One region of the Vibrio sp. BS-M-Sm-2 genome, then DNA from elsewhere that is predicted to be linked to it. Evidence: riboswitches for the same ligand, from Rfam matches in the RefSeq annotation. Region 1 holds a riboswitch; each other region holds the start of a gene.
The links. A riboswitch is a leader RNA that binds a small molecule or an ion and turns the genes downstream of it on or off. The one in region 1 is predicted to bind thiamine pyrophosphate.
Positions count from the first base shown of each region.

Region 2: another riboswitch for thiamine pyrophosphate. It lies ahead of thiD (bifunctional hydroxymethylpyrimidine kinase/phosphomethylpyrimidine kinase); the one in region 1 lies ahead of thiC (phosphomethylpyrimidine synthase ThiC).
Region 3: another riboswitch for thiamine pyrophosphate. It lies ahead of thiB (thiamine ABC transporter substrate binding subunit); the one in region 1 lies ahead of thiC (phosphomethylpyrimidine synthase ThiC).

Region 1 is NZ_CP167894.1:1,958,195-1,963,844, reverse strand. It holds gene AB8613_RS08900 (HesA/MoeB/ThiF family protein) at 1-571, opposite strand, end outside; gene AB8613_RS08895 (thiamine phosphate synthase) at 561-1,853, opposite strand; gene thiC (phosphomethylpyrimidine synthase ThiC) at 1,853-3,802, opposite strand; TPP riboswitch at 3,932-4,030, opposite strand; gene crcB (fluoride efflux transporter CrcB) at 4,093-4,476, opposite strand; gene AB8613_RS08880 (multicopper oxidase family protein) at 4,577-5,650, opposite strand, start outside.
Region 2 is NZ_CP167895.1:1,150,509-1,156,158, reverse strand. It holds gene tenA (thiaminase II) at 1-219, opposite strand, end outside; gene AB8613_RS21095 (ABC transporter substrate-binding protein) at 276-1,232, opposite strand; gene AB8613_RS21090 (ABC transporter permease) at 1,352-2,167, opposite strand; gene AB8613_RS21085 (ABC transporter ATP-binding protein) at 2,160-2,918, opposite strand; gene thiD (bifunctional hydroxymethylpyrimidine kinase/phosphomethylpyrimidine kinase) at 2,908-3,801, opposite strand; TPP riboswitch at 3,898-4,009, opposite strand; gene AB8613_RS21075 (DMT family transporter) at 4,108-5,025, opposite strand; gene AB8613_RS21070 (AraC family transcriptional regulator) at 5,111-5,650, opposite strand, start outside.
Region 3 is NZ_CP167894.1:2,306,262-2,311,911, reverse strand. It holds gene thiP (thiamine/thiamine pyrophosphate ABC transporter permease ThiP) at 1-1,452, opposite strand, end outside; gene thiB (thiamine ABC transporter substrate binding subunit) at 1,565-2,557, opposite strand; TPP riboswitch at 2,611-2,730, opposite strand; gene AB8613_RS10570 (flavin prenyltransferase UbiX) at 2,774-3,397, opposite strand; gene mpl (UDP-N-acetylmuramate:L-alanyl-gamma-D-glutamyl-meso-diaminopimelate ligase) at 3,436-4,794, opposite strand; gene fbp (class 1 fructose-bisphosphatase) at 5,065-5,650, shown strand, end outside.

The sequences.
Region 1 (5,650 bases):
TGCCGCTATCGCTGCAACGAGTCGTTTGTGGATGATGACTGAACGGGAACAAACAGTGGTAGCACCCTTTCTGATTCTGATAGTCAAATACAATAAACTGGCCTTTCCAACCGATTGCAGAACCAGAAATCAAAGGGGTCTTCGCGCTGAAACATGCCTGGTTAACCTGCTGGCGTGACTCGAAGTTGTCAGTACAATCCAACACGAGATCAGCCAACATTACTTCTAATTCAAGTTGGCTTTCACTCATTCGTTGATTGATGGTTCTTATTTGGCTTCGCCCATTGAGCTCATTCAGTTGTTGTTTAAGTGCTTCGACCTTAGGTGAACCTAATTGGCTCTCCTTAAACGCTACCTGTCTCTGCAGGTTGGACGAATCAACACAATCATCATCGACCAACACAATTCTTCCCACACCAGAAGCTGCGAGATAAAGAGCAGCGGCATTACCCAAACCGCCGCAACCAATCACCAACACATGGCTGTTTAACAGGTTTCGTTGCCCTTGCTCACCAACCTCAGGTAATGCAATTTGTCGTTGGTAACGAATGAACTCAAAGTCACTCAGCATAGCTAGGCTCCTGCATAACCTCTTCTTTGGTAGTCGGAGGTTTAGGCGTCATCAGTTTTTCGAAAAATTCGATCACTTTTTGTGGGTCTTCCGCCAATGTAATCGCACGAACAACCGCTAAGCTCGATACACCACAATTCCAAACTTGCGCAGCTGTCGATTGGTCAATACCGCCAATAGCAACCGTCGGATAACCAACAAGCTTTTCTGTGTATGGGATGGTATCAATTAGCTGTTGGTACAGAGATAAACGAACTAAACCCTGAGGCTTCGATGGCATCTGTTTAGTTGTTGTTGGGAAGATGTGCCCCAGCGCAATATAGCTTGGGTTGATTTGCACAATACGTAGCAACTCGTAATAACCATGAGTCGATAGACCGATCTTAATACCCGCTTGGCTCAGTTGGGAAAGGTTTGATTCTTCAATATCCTCTTGCCCAAGGTGTACACCAAAAGCACCATGCTTGAGCGCAAGCTGCCAGTAATCGTTAATAAAAACCTGAGCGTTATGTTCTCGACCAAGTTCGATAGATCGCGCAACTTGTTGCTCCAAGTCGGCTTGTTGAGGGTTCTTAATACGCAGTTGGACAGTGTTGATTCCAAGCTTGAGCAGCCTTTCGATCCACTCAATATCATCAACAACCGGATATAAGCCGAGGCTATTTTTGCTCAACTCAGGGAAGGAAAGTGATGTCCCTTGGTTGGCCCAACCGACACTTATATCCAGTCGTTCATCTTCTAGAACTGGGATAGGAAAATTTTGATAGTGTGCTGGCCATGTTCCACGTGAAACATTTGATGCAGCGCGAGCTAAAACCAGCACGTCTTCCAATGGAAATTCCAACGCCAATAAAGTAAGTAACCAAGCGAAGTGACCACGATTATCTAATTCTTGATGAGCTGTAGTGTCACTCTTGATAACGCGATTAGCATTTAAGTGTGACCAGATATCTAACACAGCTGAATCATCGGAGACTCCGATATAGACGGTGTTCGAAGCTTGGGTCAAAGCAGAACACACATCGGTCAACGCAACTGAATTACTGTAATCAACAACATGGCTCAGTTGCGCTAACTGACACTCCGCCAATGAATCAACATCACGAGCAAAGCCAATAGATAATGCTTGTTGAGCATAAACGATAGAGAAGTATTGAGTTGGGCTTACACCCAACTCAACTGCATCAGTTGCTAAACCTTGTTGCTTAGCAACCAATAGACAGTTTTGAACCTCCCCCGTTAACTCGATGTATTGAGATGGGATGAGAATCTTCACTGTCATTATTCCTCTAATTGAGCTTCTTTTGCGCCTACAGCAAGGTGATAAAGTTCAGAGCCAGTATCACGGAACTCTTGCGATTTTTGACGCATTCCCTCCAACGGGTTATCTAGCATCTTAATCTCTATAGCCTGATCTGCAGCTACTTGTTCTGTGTCTTTCGCATACTCTCGAACTTCTTGAGAAATCTTCATCGAGCAGAACTTAGGTCCACACATAGAGCAGAAGTGAGCAACCTTGCCCGACTCTTGTGGCAGAGTTTCATCGTGGAAAGAACGTGCTGTTTCTGGATCTAAAGCTAGATTAAATTGGTCTTCCCAACGGAATTCAAAACGAGCTTTTGATAATGCATTATCTCGGATTTGTGCACCTGGGTGTCCTTTGGCCAAGTCTGCTGCATGTGCTGCCAGCTTGTAAGTAATCAAGCCAGTCTTCACATCTTCTTTATTTGGTAAGCCCAAATGCTCTTTAGGTGTTACATAACAAAGCATCGCACAGCCGTACCAACCAATCATGGCCGCGCCAATACCAGAGGTAATGTGGTCATAACCCGGTGCGATATCTGTAGTCAGTGGACCTAATGTATAAAAAGGCGCTTCATGGCAGTGCTCTAACTGCTCGTCCATGTTCTCTTTAATAAGGTGCATAGGTACATGTCCAGGACCTTCAATGATCACCTGAACGTCGTATTCCCAAGCCACTTTAGTTAACTCACCTAGAGTACGTAACTCCGAGAATTGAGCCTCATCGTTGGCATCTGCAATAGAGCCAGGACGCAAGCCATCACCTAGTGAAAGAGCAACATCGTACTTCGCACAGATCTCGCAGATCTCGCGGAAGTGTGTGTATAAGAAGCTTTCTTGGTGATGTGCAAGACACCATTTCGCGATGATAGATCCACCACGAGAGACAATGCCAGTCACACGTTTAGCCGTCATAGGAACGTAACGAAGAAGCAAACCGGCATGAATAGTGAAGTAATCAACGCCCTGCTCCGCTTGTTCAATCAAGGTATCGCGCATCACTTCCCAGTTAAGGTCTTCGGCTACGCCATTCACTTTCTCAAGCGCCTGATACATAGGAACCGTACCAATCGGCACCGGGCTATTACGTAGGATCCATTCACGAGTCTCGTGGATATTACGGCCAGTGGAAAGGTCCATTACGGTATCGCCGCCCCAGCGAGTCGACCATACTAGCTTCTCAACTTCTTCTTCAATCGAAGAGCTAACTGAAGAGTTACCGATATTGGCGTTCACTTTCACTAAGAAGTTGCGGCCAATAATCATAGGTTCTGATTCTGGGTGGTTGATGTTCGAAGGGATGATAGCTCGGCCTTCAGCGACCTCTTTACGCACGAACTCAGGGGTAATTTCTTTAGGTAGGTTGGCGCCAAAGTTATGGCCAGGGTGTTGGTGATTAAGTTGTTCGTCAGCAAACTTCTGACGTCCCATGTTCTCGCGTATCGCAATATACTCCATCTCAGGAGTGATAATACCCTGACGAGCATAATGCAGTTGAGTTACACATTGGTCGCCAGTAGCACGACGAATTCTAGGCAGGTTTCCGTAACGAAGGTCGTCTAGGGTTTCATCTTCTAAACGTTCTTTGGTGTAAACAGAGCTTACATCATCGAGCAATTCCGTATCGCCACGCTCTTCAATCCATTGCTCTCGCAACTTAGGAAGGCCGCTATAAAGGTCTATTTCATGCGTAGGATCGGTATAAACACCGGAGGTATCGTAGACATGAATAGGCTCATTAGATTCGAATACAGGCTCTTTTTTGGTGCCACCGACAAGGCTATCTGCGAGTGATATTTCTCGCACAGGGACTTGGATATCTTCTCGAGATCCTTGGATGTAAGCTTTTTTTGAATTTGGATAGGGTTGTACGGATAAAGAATCAATGAAATTCTTCGCTTCCAGTCTTGCTTGTTTACGACTCGACATAGCATTTTTCCTTGGCTTTTAGCCATTATTTATTGGGATAAAAATGCTTGACGGATTAGATGCTACAAGAGGGATCACGGTAAGAAATACAGTTGTGATCTGGAGATAGATCTCTAGAAGGATTCTAGTTAGATATCTACTCTTGTTCCCTTCGCAGGTATTAGCCTGATCAGGTTCAACGGATCCCGAGTTAACGGTCTCAGCCATATGGCACTCCGACAAGTTCGATCGAGTATATAAAAACGGCTTGGATAAACCAAGCCGAGTTGTTAACAAAACGTAAGAAAGTTTTAAGACTTTATCAAAAGTTGGAAGCCGATCCATGCTGCTGAAATACTGAGAACCACGTTGAGCAACACATTAAGCCCCATCTTAAAGAAAGCGCCCTGCTGCATAAGAAGCACGTTATCCATCGAAAATGTAGAGAACGTAGTCAGTGCTCCAAGGAAACCGAGGCCAATGATCTGTCTCCATGGTTCAGTCGCAATCATCTCATTTTCGAATGCGGCGATGAGCAAGCCCATAATCAAAGAGCCGATCACGTTAACGGTCAACGTACCGTAAGGAAAGCCACGCCCTAACATCACTACACATAACTCTGAAATCAAATAGCGCGAACAAGCACCAAATGCGCCACCAATGGCAATAAAACCTAAAATAGATAGCTGACCCATGAATCCTCCCAAATAACAATCCCTATATTCTAGCTTTACCGCCGATAAAAGCGAGGGTAGAAACTAAGAATGCATGCGCAAAAATTAAACGTTACAGGTGTCACTTAACTTCAATATATCCCATTAGTCCCGTTTTCATGTGCTCAATGACATGACAGTGGTACATCCAACGTCCAGAGTTGTCTGCAACAAACGCAGCTTTCGCTCGACCATTTTTCCCAAGTAACACAGTGTCGGTATGGAAAGGTTCTTCAATTTTTTTACCATCAAGTTCCAATACAGTAAATGTATGACCATGAATATGAATCGGGTGATGATATTGAGTGACGTTCTTAAGATCGAATATGTAAGTCTTACCTAACTCTAAAGTCGCCAACGGCTCTGGAATATTGTCTTTGCTCATTCCCTCCCATGCTCGCTTATTAGTAAGCCAAAACTTAGGCATGGACTTACCATCTTTAGATACTGGTGATACCGCCCCTTCCCACTCAAACACAAATTCGATTTCTTCTGCGTTGGCGAGATCTAAGTTAGGCACGGGATTCAGAGGCAATGAAGGAAGTGTTTGGCCTTCTATTAACGTTGAATCTACAACCTCAAACTCACACAAGGAGAACGGAAAACGCCCCTTCATTTGAAGGACACTCACTTGCTCGCCCACCTTAGGAGCAATCAGCCCAAGGTCGACACGCATACCTGGGCCAATTTTATGTTGAGTCAGCTTATAAGGTGTCTTTACAGGGTTACCATCAATGGCAATGACCCATGCTTCTGCCCCTTCAATAGCAATCGGATAGGTAATCGTGTTATCAACATTAGCGATACGGAGCCTAGTCGTTGCATGCTGCTTCAATTGATAGATAGGTTCATGTACTCCATTAACGCTACTCCACTCTCCTGGCGTGCCCATACGAGCGCTGAGGCGGGGAATCATTAAGTCTTTCCACTGACCTTGTTTGTCGATATGCCAATGTTTAAGCATCAGAGCATGCTCTTCATCGAACTGAACTGGCGCGCTCTCTTCAACAATAATAAGGCCGACTAAGCCCATACCCAGTTGTTTAACGCTGTTCATGTGTGGGTGATACCAAAAAGTACCCGCATCTGGTGGGGTAAACTCATAGACAAACGTTTCACCGGGCATAATAGGAGGCTGACTTAAGAAAGGAACCCC
Region 2 (5,650 bases), on a different replicon from region 1:
ACTTGGCAGTGCACGGCGCATATCAGCCAACGTTTTAGCCTTGTAAATCGCTAACGCGTATGCACGGGCATACTGTTTTAAGAACAGAAAATCTTGCTTCAGGTAATGCAAAAAACACGGTTGAGCGAGAGTGCCGTTTGCCAACGTTTTAACAAAATCATGCTCGGTGTAGTCTTGCCAATCTTGCTGACAGGCTTGGATTAAGTCTTGGTATTTCATGAGATTCCTTAGCGGTAACCCAACTCGGTTACAGCTGTCATTTTGTTGAAAACGAATTAGTTAAATACAGGTACGTAGTTTTCTGCTTTCGGTAGCGTTTTGATAATGCCTTTATCGAACATGAACTGCGCATAGTCATCGTAACGTTTTAGATCAACCGCTGAAGGGCGAAGTGCAAAACGAGTCAGTGTGTCGTTCCATGCGCGTTGGTTAAGCTCGTTATTCAGCGTATCAGGTGAATACGCAACAAACTCGCTCCATGACTCTTGTGGGTGATTCACAATGTAAGTGGTTGCTTGTTCCAATGCTTTGTTGAACGCTTTGATTGCTTCGTCGTCGTGCTGCTTTGCGTTCGCAACAAAGATAAGCTCATCGTAAGCGGGCACACCGTGCTCTTCAGGGAAGAATGCTTTGGCTTTAAAGCCTTCAAGGGCTAGCTGGTTAGTTTCGAAGTTACGTAAGCCACCCCAAATTGCATCTACCTTGCCCGATGCCAATGAAGACGAAAGTGCCCAACCGACATTGATGGTTTGCACGTCTGTAAACGCAACGTTCTCTTGAGCTAACATAGTGCCGATGGTCGCTTCTTCGTTTCCTGCGATCGCAATACCGATCTTCTTACCTTTCAGATCCGCTAGCGAATCGTTCTTGCCATTATCCAATACCATTAGTGTATTAAGTGGCGTCGCGATAAGGGTTGATGCACGAACTAAAGGAAGGCCAGCTGCCACATCCATGGTTAAACTTGGTTGGTAAGTTACCGCTAAATCGACCTTACCTGCCGCGACCAATTTTGCTGGTGTGCTTGGGTCTGCTGGCTCTTGAATTTCAACATCTAGACCTTGGTCAGCAAAGTAGCCACGCTCTTGAGCGATCACAATCGGGCCGTGGTTCGGGTTCACAAACCAATCCAACATCAATGTCAGTTTCTTTTGTTCAGAGTCCGCTAGAGCATGACCTGAAACCAATGAAGCAAGCAGTGCCACTGCACCTATCAATTTTGTATTTTTCACAGTTAACCTTTCCTTTTGAATATTATTATTGTGTTTGTCGATCTAATTTTTAACGAGGTTTGTTTAGATAAATAGCCTTGAGCGAAGCTTTATTAAACAAAGAGTTATTGAGCTAACCATCACTGGTTCTCCCAAGGGATAGCTTTTTTAAGTAATTTGTCTGTGATGAAATAGAGCGAAATAGATAGCACCGCCAAGATGAATAAGGCAGCAAACATCTCATCAATGATCATGCGTGCGTTGGCTTGCAGCATTAGGTAACCCAGCCCTTCACTCGAACCCACCCACTCGCCGACAACCGCACCAATTGGGGCAATAACCACAGCCACACGAATGCCAGACGCCAAAGTTGGCAGCGCAGCAGGCAGTTGGATATAACGCAACAATTGCCATTTCGATGCACCCATGGTCTTGGCAAGATCAAGATAGCCCGTCGGTGTATTTCGCAGGCCGTCGTAACAACAAGTGGTCACGGGGAAGAAGATAATGATCGCCGCCATCACCACTTTTGACGCGATGCCATAGCCTAGCCACAACATCAATACTGGCGCGATCGCAAACACAGGGATAGCTTGGCTAGCAATTAAGATAGGCAACAACCAGCGTTTCAACGGTTCGAACATCAACATCTGTAGGGCGAAAAACAGCCCCATGGATAAACCGAGCAATAGACCAAGTAAGATCTCCTGCGCAGTCACCCAAGTGTGTTTGAGTAGCACATCGTAACGTTCAATTAGCTTGATGAAGACTTCTGCGGGAGCTGGCAGAATGAAGCTTGGCATCTCGAAGATAACCACCACCAGTTGCCATAAACCGAGAATCACGGCGCTGCTGATAAGCAAACGCATAACGGGATTCATCTGACGAGGACGTTCAGTGCTAGCCTGTATGTCGGTTGAACGAGCCCCAACTTCGCTTCGCGTTAAATCATTCATAATCACGTTCCAACTGAGCTAAGATCGCTTGTTGCAACTCAGCACATTCACCATCTAACACTCGAGGTGTTGACGTGAGAGGCACAGATAAAGACTGAGCACTCGCAGGTGTGCCTTGCAACACATACAAATTGTCCGCCAAACGCACCGCTTCTTGTGGATCATGGGTGATCAACACAACGGTTTTACCTTTTAGCAGTTCACACGCTAAACTTTGCAGCTTGTGTCTTGTTACCGCATCCAGCGCAGAGAACGGCTCATCCATCAGCACCACTGGCTTGTCTTGCATTAAGGTGCGAGCCAAAGCAACACGCTGGCGCATGCCACCAGACAACTGATCCGGCATCGCATTCGCACAATCAGCCAAACCAACCGCAGCTAATAACTCGAGTGCTTGATTGATTTGCAGTGCTTTATCAGAAGCTGGATTTTGAAAACGATGACTCAGGCAAACATTGTCGATGACCGATAGCCATGGCAGCAACAGATCTTGCTGCGCCATGTAAGCAATGCGATCCGTTAAAGGCAATTCATCAGACGTTGCCAATGTGCCCTGCCACTCCACCTTGTCTTCCAGCAAACCTGCAAAATAACGCAATACCGTGGTTTTCCCGCAGCCACTTCGACCCAACAATACCGTCCACTTACCTGCGTTTAAGCTAAGCGACAACCCAGACAAGGTCGCGTGCTCACTGTCGTTATAACGTAAGGAGGCATTGCTGAGTTGAACACCAACCGTATTAACGGACATTACCGTGCCCAACGAAGAAGTGATTTACCGGGCCGTGACCTTGACCGACTTGCAACTCATCAGCATGAGCAATAGCACGTGAAATGTATTGTTTACCTAAGTCGACAGCTTCTGGAAGCGTATTGCCTTGAGCCAAGAAAGAAGCGATAGCAGAAGAGAGCGTACAACCCGTGCCGTGGGTATTTTTAGTAGGAAAGCGCTTCGCGCTAATCAGAGCAGATGTGGTTGGCAGAATCAGTAAGTCGTTACTGTTTTCATCCTTCTCTAAGTGACCGCCTTTCAAGAGAACGGCTTTAGCACCTAGTGCGCGTAAGTCTTCAATCATGCCCTGCATTTCTGCTTCGCTTTCAGGGACAGCTTTGCCTGTAAGTGCAGCGCCTTCTGGCAAGTTAGGAGTAATGATGTCTGCCAGCGGAATCAGCTCTTGTTTCAGCGTGGTGATAGCCGAGTTTTCTAACAGCAGATCACCACTTGTCGCGACCATCACAGGGTCAATCACTAAGTGCTTAGGTTGATACTGCTTAATTTTGTCTGCAACGACTTTGATGATTTGCGCATCGGCCAACATGCCGACTTTTACTGCCACGATATTGAGATCAGTAAAAACCGCATCTAACTGACTAGCGACATGGTCGAGTGGAATAGGAAAAATGGCGGAAACGCCTTGAGTGTTCTGGGAAGTGATAGCGGTAATCACAGAACAAGCAAAACTACCGGTAGCAGACATGGCTTTAATATCAGCTTGGATCCCTGCACCGCCGCCGCTGTCTGAGCCAGCGATGGTTAAAACAATCGGAGTATTCGTGCGAATCGTGTCTTCAGCAGAGTGCTGCTGTGTTGAGGATTTTGGCGTTAAATCTTTTGAAATAGAACTGTGTGTCATTGTCGCTCCTACTATCTTACAAGACGTAGGAGAACGAACACTGATCGAAGGAGAAGTCGCATTAGGCTCATGAAAGTTTTCATGGGTGCAGACGTAGATCGAGTGCTTATAGTTCCCTACGCCAGTGTTAACTGAATCAGGTTCAACGGGTCTCGATTAACGATCTCAGCAAACACCAAATAAGGTATATGCCCCCCGACTATTGATAGCGATAGTAACAGCACTCTCACAACTGAGATACTGATTTTATTCAATTATAAGAATTACGCATGAATAAATTTCAATTAGGCTCAACAAAACAAATACTTATAACGTGCCTTTAGATGGCTTCGACTGTATCAACAAGCACAGCACAATCAGAAACATACCTAGCCAACCTATAAAAGGAATCAGCTCACCGACAACGCAGACGGCAAGCACCGCTGCGACTACTGGTTCAAACAGAGTCAGCAGATTGGCGCTACTCGCGGTCACGTGGCGTAAACCAAAACTGAACGCGATATAGCCCAAGCATTGTGGGATTAACGTCAGATAACTGATGACTAATACGTTAATCTGCGAGGAAAACAGGTTCTCACCAGTAAACCAGAGCGTTGGCAGCAACAGCATCGCACCAAGGCCAAAAATACTGCCCATTGCCGCTTGTGACTTAATCCCTTTGTCGATCAGTGCTTTGGTCGCCCAAGAATAAATGGCATAACACAACCCAGCGAGCAACCCCAAAGCAATACCTAACAGCTTTAGATCATCACCGGATTCATTCGTCGATGAAGATTCTGAAAACACCAACAACCCAATACCCACGACACCAATCGCAAAGCTAGTGAGCCAACGTTTGTTGATGTTGTTATTTTTGCTAATCAGACACTCTAACAGTGCTGAAAAGAAAGGTGCGGTTGCAATCGAAACCACGGTACCAATCGCCACGCCTGATAATTTCATTGAAGAATAGAAAGTTAAAGGATAGACCGCCAAAGCCAAAGCGCTCACTGCCAACAGCTTCTTATTCTGCAAAAGTTGATCAAGGACTAATAGGATTTTTCGATACGCTAAGCCCGCTTGCATTAGGCCGCCGACACCCATAGAGAAAGCACCAATCGCTAATGGGCTTAGATCAGGCGCAAAACTTGCGGCGGTGCCTGTCGTGCCCCATAAAATGGAAGCAAACAAGATGGCTAAAGTGCCCGTTTGGAATTCGTTAACGCGATTGATGGCAAGATTCATTTCTATTACCCAATTTTCAGTTCTGAAATAGATAATAATGAAGATTGATAAAAGTTAGTTTGCCGAAAGGACGCTATTGTTGTTTCTAAAGACTGTCTTTCATTGAGCCTAGAAACGCCCTTGGAGACATTCCAAAGTGCTGAGAGAAGCGGCGACTGAAAGCAGAAACATCACTATATCCCACATTTTCAGCGATCAATTGAACAGGTAAATCTGTGTGGGTTAACAAGGCTTGAGCTTTCTCCATACGATATCGAGTGATGTATTTAAGGGCACTGATACCCAGGCATTCTTTGAAGCGTTTTTTGAATTGAGTAGGACTCAAACAGGCCGTTTCTGCAAGTTGTGAAATGGATAACGGCTGCGTGTAATTATCCGCTATCAGCCTTTGTACGGCGCGGATTCTTGGGTCGATGCTCTTGCTCACTTGTTGTTGCTCTAACAGCAGTGAAAACACATCCAAAATTGATGACTCAATACCGCTATCGACCTGATATTCCAACTGCTTCTCTACAAACAACAAGAAGCTCATCAAAGGTGGCGTTATCGTGAAAACCGAAAGCTCATGCTCTAACAAATGCTGCGGCAACTCCGCCATATCCGCGACAATAAACCGCGCTGCTTC
Region 3 (5,650 bases), 350 kb from region 1:
TGTTCTAAAGTCTTGGCTACCAAATAAGGCAATCGCACTTAAGTCGCCCATCGCCAGCATAAAGCTGATCGAGAAGGCTTGCGCCATCGGCTTACGTAATGCGCGCCACTCCACCAACCTAAAGCGAGTGAATCCTGTCATTCCTAAGCTTGCACACACATACTGGTACTGCTGAGACAAATGCAGCATAGGTTGAGCTAAGGTTTTAATTACGTAAGGCAGTGCCATTAAACTGTTGACGGCAATCACGATAAAGAAAGCCAAGCTGAACACATCGGTAAATGAGCGTAATAGTAGGAAGATACCCGTACTGATCACTAGCCCCGGAGTGACTAAGATAATAGTGCCAATCAGCTCGATTTTATCGGCTCGAAAGTTCTTATTCTGTAAGCGCCATGCTCTGCTGGTCAGTAGTATCGCGATACCAATACCAACCGCGATAACACTTGCTAATGACGCGACTTTAACCGAGGTCATTAATGCCGCCCAAAACGGCTCACTGCTGAGTACTGTCAGTGCTTGCGAGTTAATACCACTGACGATAACCATAGCTAATGGCGGCAATACCAGCATTGAGACTATGATGATCCAGAAGCTGTCCCAAGCTTTTGACCACCAGCTGTCCTTAACCAAATATTTCTCTTCCGCCAACTGGCTGGCCGTCACAGAAATAGGTTTCGATAGGCGTTGAATGCTGACCGCGAGCACTCCACACAGCAGCATTTGCCATATCGCAAGTAGCGCGCCAGCCTGCAGGTCAAAGTCGAATTTGATTGCTTGATAGATGGCGAGCTCAATGGTGGTCGATTTCGGACCACCACCCAACGCCATCACGGTAGCAAAGCTGGTGAAGCACAGCATGAACACTAAGCCACACACATGCGGTAATTGCTGCCTTAGCCTCGGCCATTCAACCCATTTAAATTTATTCCAATGGCTCATGCCTAAGTGAGCACAGAGTTTATGCTGCTCGGCAGGCACAGTATCTAACGCTTGCAAAAGTAAACGACTAGCATAAGGCAAGTTAAAGAAAACATGCGCCAACAAAATACCATTCAAGCCATAAATCGAAAATGGCAGTTCAATATCGAAGTTCGCCAAAAACTTAGCTAACCAACCACTATTACCATAGATCGCAAGTAAGCCAAATACACCGACTAACACCGGCAGGACTAAGGTGGACGCGAACAACCTTAACAACAAAGCGCGTCCAAAAAATTGTCTACGGCACAGCGCATGAGCAATAGGTATAGCAAAGCCAACACTCAGCACTGTTGAGAGTGTCGCTTGATAAAAGCTGAATTTCGTTACATGCCAATAGTAGGGATCGGACCATACTTGGCTGATATCAAGAGAAGGGGCATTGCTAAGCAATGCCCCAACTGCTGAAACCACGAAGGCGGTAATGAGTATCGCAACCCAGATCCCGACCTTAGGTGTTTTCTTTATCATAAATTGATTTTTTACCGTAAATGGTTCACTCCAAACATAACGAATGAACCTTTAAATACAGAAAGCTAGTTTTTTTAAAGTACGTTAGAAAGCTCATTTTTTAAATAGTAAGTTAAAAAGTAAGTGCGCTCTGCCACTCTCGGATCCAAGGCTTGCGCTTAGCGGCAATTTCTTCAGGCGTGAAGCTTAGCGCTTTCTGAGGAACCGTAAGTTGCTCGAACCCTTTTGGAAGCTCAATATCGGTCACTGGGTACATCCAGTTGCCTGTTGGCATCGCCGATTGGAATTCATTACTTAGGATAAACGCCATAAAATCATCAGCCAGTTTCTCGTTCTTACTGCCTTTAACTTTAGCGGCCACTTCAACTTGAGTGTAATGCCCTTCTTCGAAGCTTGCTGCTGCGTACTTAGAATCGCTCTCAGCAATAATGTGGTAAGCCGGAGACGTTGTGTAAGACAACACTAAATCCGACTCACCTTCTAGGAACATAGAATAAGCTTCAGACCAACCTTTGGTTACAGTCACTGTTTTCTGAGCAAGCTTCTTCCATGCTGCTGTCGCTTCATCACCGTATACCGACTTCATCCAAAGCATCATGCCTTGACCTGGTGTTGATGTACGTGGGTCTTGGTAGATAACCTTAAGATCATCTCGCAGCTCAACCAGTTCTTTCAAGCTCTTCGGCGGGTTTGCCAACTTCTCTTTGTTGTAAACAAAAGCAAAGTAGCCAAAGTCATAGGGAACAAAAGTGCTATCGTTCCAACCATTAGGAAGCGTTACTGATGAAGTATCAACATTATGCTCAGCCAATAAGCCCGTCGCTTTCGCTTCAGCCATCAGGTTGTTGTCGAGACCTAGCAAGATATCGGCTTTGCTATTGCCCCCTTCAAGACGTAAACGGTTCAGGATAGAGACGCCATCTTCTAGCGCGACAAAATTCACATCACAACCACATTTTTCTTCGAATGCTTTTTCAACGGCAGGACGAGGGCCCCAATCCGCAGCAAAAGAGTCATAGGTGTATACGGTCAAAGTATTGTCTGCAGCAAAGGCAGAAAAAGAGATCGCTGTAGTAACAGCAAGAGTAGTTAATGTGAATTTCACTGGACGCTCTCCATAGTCTGAGCGGCACAGGTTTGAGGGAGGAGAACGGTAGAGGTTGTTCCTAACTCAATTCCTACGCCAGCATTATCTGGTTCAGGTTTACGGGTCCCAAGCATCTGCTTGATCTCAGCTCGCATTCATTATTTGAATGGTTCGCTCCCCGATGAGTGTTCAGAATTGTAATTTGATTTTTAACAATAAGCTATCAAGTTTGGATCAATTACGTTGATCGTAGCCCCAACGTGGCACTAAACCTTGTTCGATACCAAGATGATCAAGAATACGCGCCACCATAAAGTCGACCAGATCTTCAATAGACTTAGGTTGGTGATAAAACCCCGGAGCCGCAGGCATGATCGTCACGCCCATGGTCGATAGTTTGTGCATGTTCTCTAGATGAAGCGTAGAAAATGGCGTTTCACGAACTACCAATAACAGTTGACCTCGCTCTTTCATGACCACGTCTGCTGCTCGCTCAATCAAGTTATCCGACAAGCCGTGTGCAATCGAAGCCAAACTTCCCGCAGAACATGGACACACTACCATCTGCTTAGGCGCTGCTGAACCAGAGGCAACCGGTGAGAACCAGTCGTCTTTGCCACACACCACAAGCTTTTCTGGGGCGCAGCCAAGGTGTTTAACCAAAGCTTGTTTCGCCGCATCCGGCCCAGCAGGTAACTTAAGCTCATGCTCGGTCGCCAATACCACTCGCGCAGCCGATGAAATCAGCAAATAGACCTGATAATCGGCCGCCAAAAGGCATTCAAGTAAACGTAGGCCATAAGGCGCACCGGATGCGCCAGTGAAAGCAAGAGTTATCGCTTTATCGTGTTTTGTCATGTTCTCAATTACTTCAAATTATAAGGTCGTGGATGCCGTTAGCCTTTGAGTGCCAATCCATCCAACAGTTTTTGGTGAATACCACCAAAGCCACCATTACTCATTACCAAGATTTGGTCACCCGCTTGTGCCTCTGAGACAATTTTAGCAACGAATGCATCCATGTCATCACTCACGTGTGCAGGTTGGTGACAAGCGTCTGCAACATCTTGAACCGACCAATCAATGTTACCCGGTTGGAATAAGTAGGTAGAATCCGCCTGCTTCAACGAATCAGCCAAGGTTTCTTTGTGCACACCACGTTTCATGGTGGCAGAACGAGGCTCTAAAACGGCAATGATCTTCTTAGTGTCGACCTTATTACGTAACCCGCCTAGCGTAAGTTCAATCGCCGTTGGGTGATGAGCAAAATCGTCATAAACAGAAACACCTGCCACCTCGCCTTTAAACTCCAAGCGGCGCTTAGTGTTAATGAAAGTAGCTAGTGATTCACACGCTAAGTCAGGAGTCACACCTACGTGTCGTGCAGCTGCTATCGCCATCAAGGCATTGTTTACGTTGTGGTCGCCCACTAAATCCCAGTTTACCGTTCCAACACATTCATTTTGGAAGTAGACCTCAAATTGAGAGCCGTCTTTGACTAACTTCTTAGCATCCCAATCGCCTTGCTCGCCGCTTGATTCAGTCTCACTCCAACAGCCACGAGATAGAACATCTTGAATAGCCACATCTTGTTTAGGTGAGAAAATACGGCCATTGCTTGGCACAGTGCGCACTAAGTGATGGAACTGACGTTTAATCGCCTCAAGATCATCGAAGATGTCCGCATGATCGAACTCTAGGTTATTCATGACCAAGGTTCTTGGGTGGTAATGGACGAACTTAGATCGTTTATCGAAAAAAGCACTGTCATATTCGTCAGCTTCGACCACGAAGAACATGCTTTCACCAAGGCGAGCAGAGATACCAAAGTTACCCAACACACCGCCAACTAAAAAGCCCGGTGCATAGCCACAGTCTTCCAAGACCCAAGCCAGCATGCTTGATGTCGTGGTCTTACCATGCGTTCCCGATACCGCCAACACCCAACGGTCATGCAGCAAGAATTCTTGCAACCACTGAGGGCCAGAGGTGTATCTAAGATTGTTATCCAATACATACTCAACACACGGGTTACCACGGCTCATCGCGTTACCGATAACCACGAGATCCGGCCTTGGCTCGAGTTGGCTAGGGTCGAACCCTTCAATAATGTCAATCCCTTGAGATTCCAACAAAGTGCTCATTGGTGGGTAAACATTCGCGTCACTACCGGTAACCTTGTGACCTAGTTGACGAGCCAATACCGCAGCACCACCCATAAAGGTGCCACAAATTCCTAAGATATGAATATGCATAAATTGCTTCCAAACGCTTGGCTAAATAAACGATGCCCTAATTAAAACGGCTTGCACTCATTATCATTAAATAGCGGTTAAAAGCGAGCGGCAATGCAAAACAAATTTAGTCGACATAGTAAGTGAGATCTGCGTCGCTTAGTTCATTACCATTAAAAAGATCTAGCCTTTAGAATTTAGGTAAGCGTCTAGATGAATAAAGCCCGTACAAGAGGCCAATTCTATAGTGCTCAAATCCCCCTAATATTCAGAGAAGTTTAAGGAAATAACATGTCTGAGATGCGCACCCTTGGTGAGTTCATTGTTGCAAAACAAAATGACTTCCCCCATGCAAGCGGTGATCTATCATCCCTTTTGTCATCAATTCGTCTTGCTGCAAAAATTGTTAACCGCGAAATTAACAAGGCAGGTCTTGTCGATATTACTGGCGCTGTTGGTACAGACAACGTTCAAGGTGAAGAGCAACAAAAGCTAGACCTGTACGCTAACGACAAATTTAAAGCCGCACTTGAAGCCCGAGACCAAGTTTGTGGTGTCGCGAGTGAAGAAGAAGACGAAGCCGTCGCCTTCAATAAAGAGCTCAACAAAAACGCAAAATACGTTGTACTGATGGATCCACTTGATGGTTCTTCAAACATCGATGTGAATGTATCGGTTGGTACAATTTTCTCAATCTACCGCCGAGTATCACCGATTGGTACTCCACCAACACAAGAAGATTTCCTACAACCTGGACACAAGCAAGTAGCTGCGGGTTACGTAATTTACGGTTCTTCAACCATGCTTGTTTACACAACAGGTGCTGGCGTAAATGGCTTCACCTACGACCCATCACTGGGTACCTTCTGTCTATCTC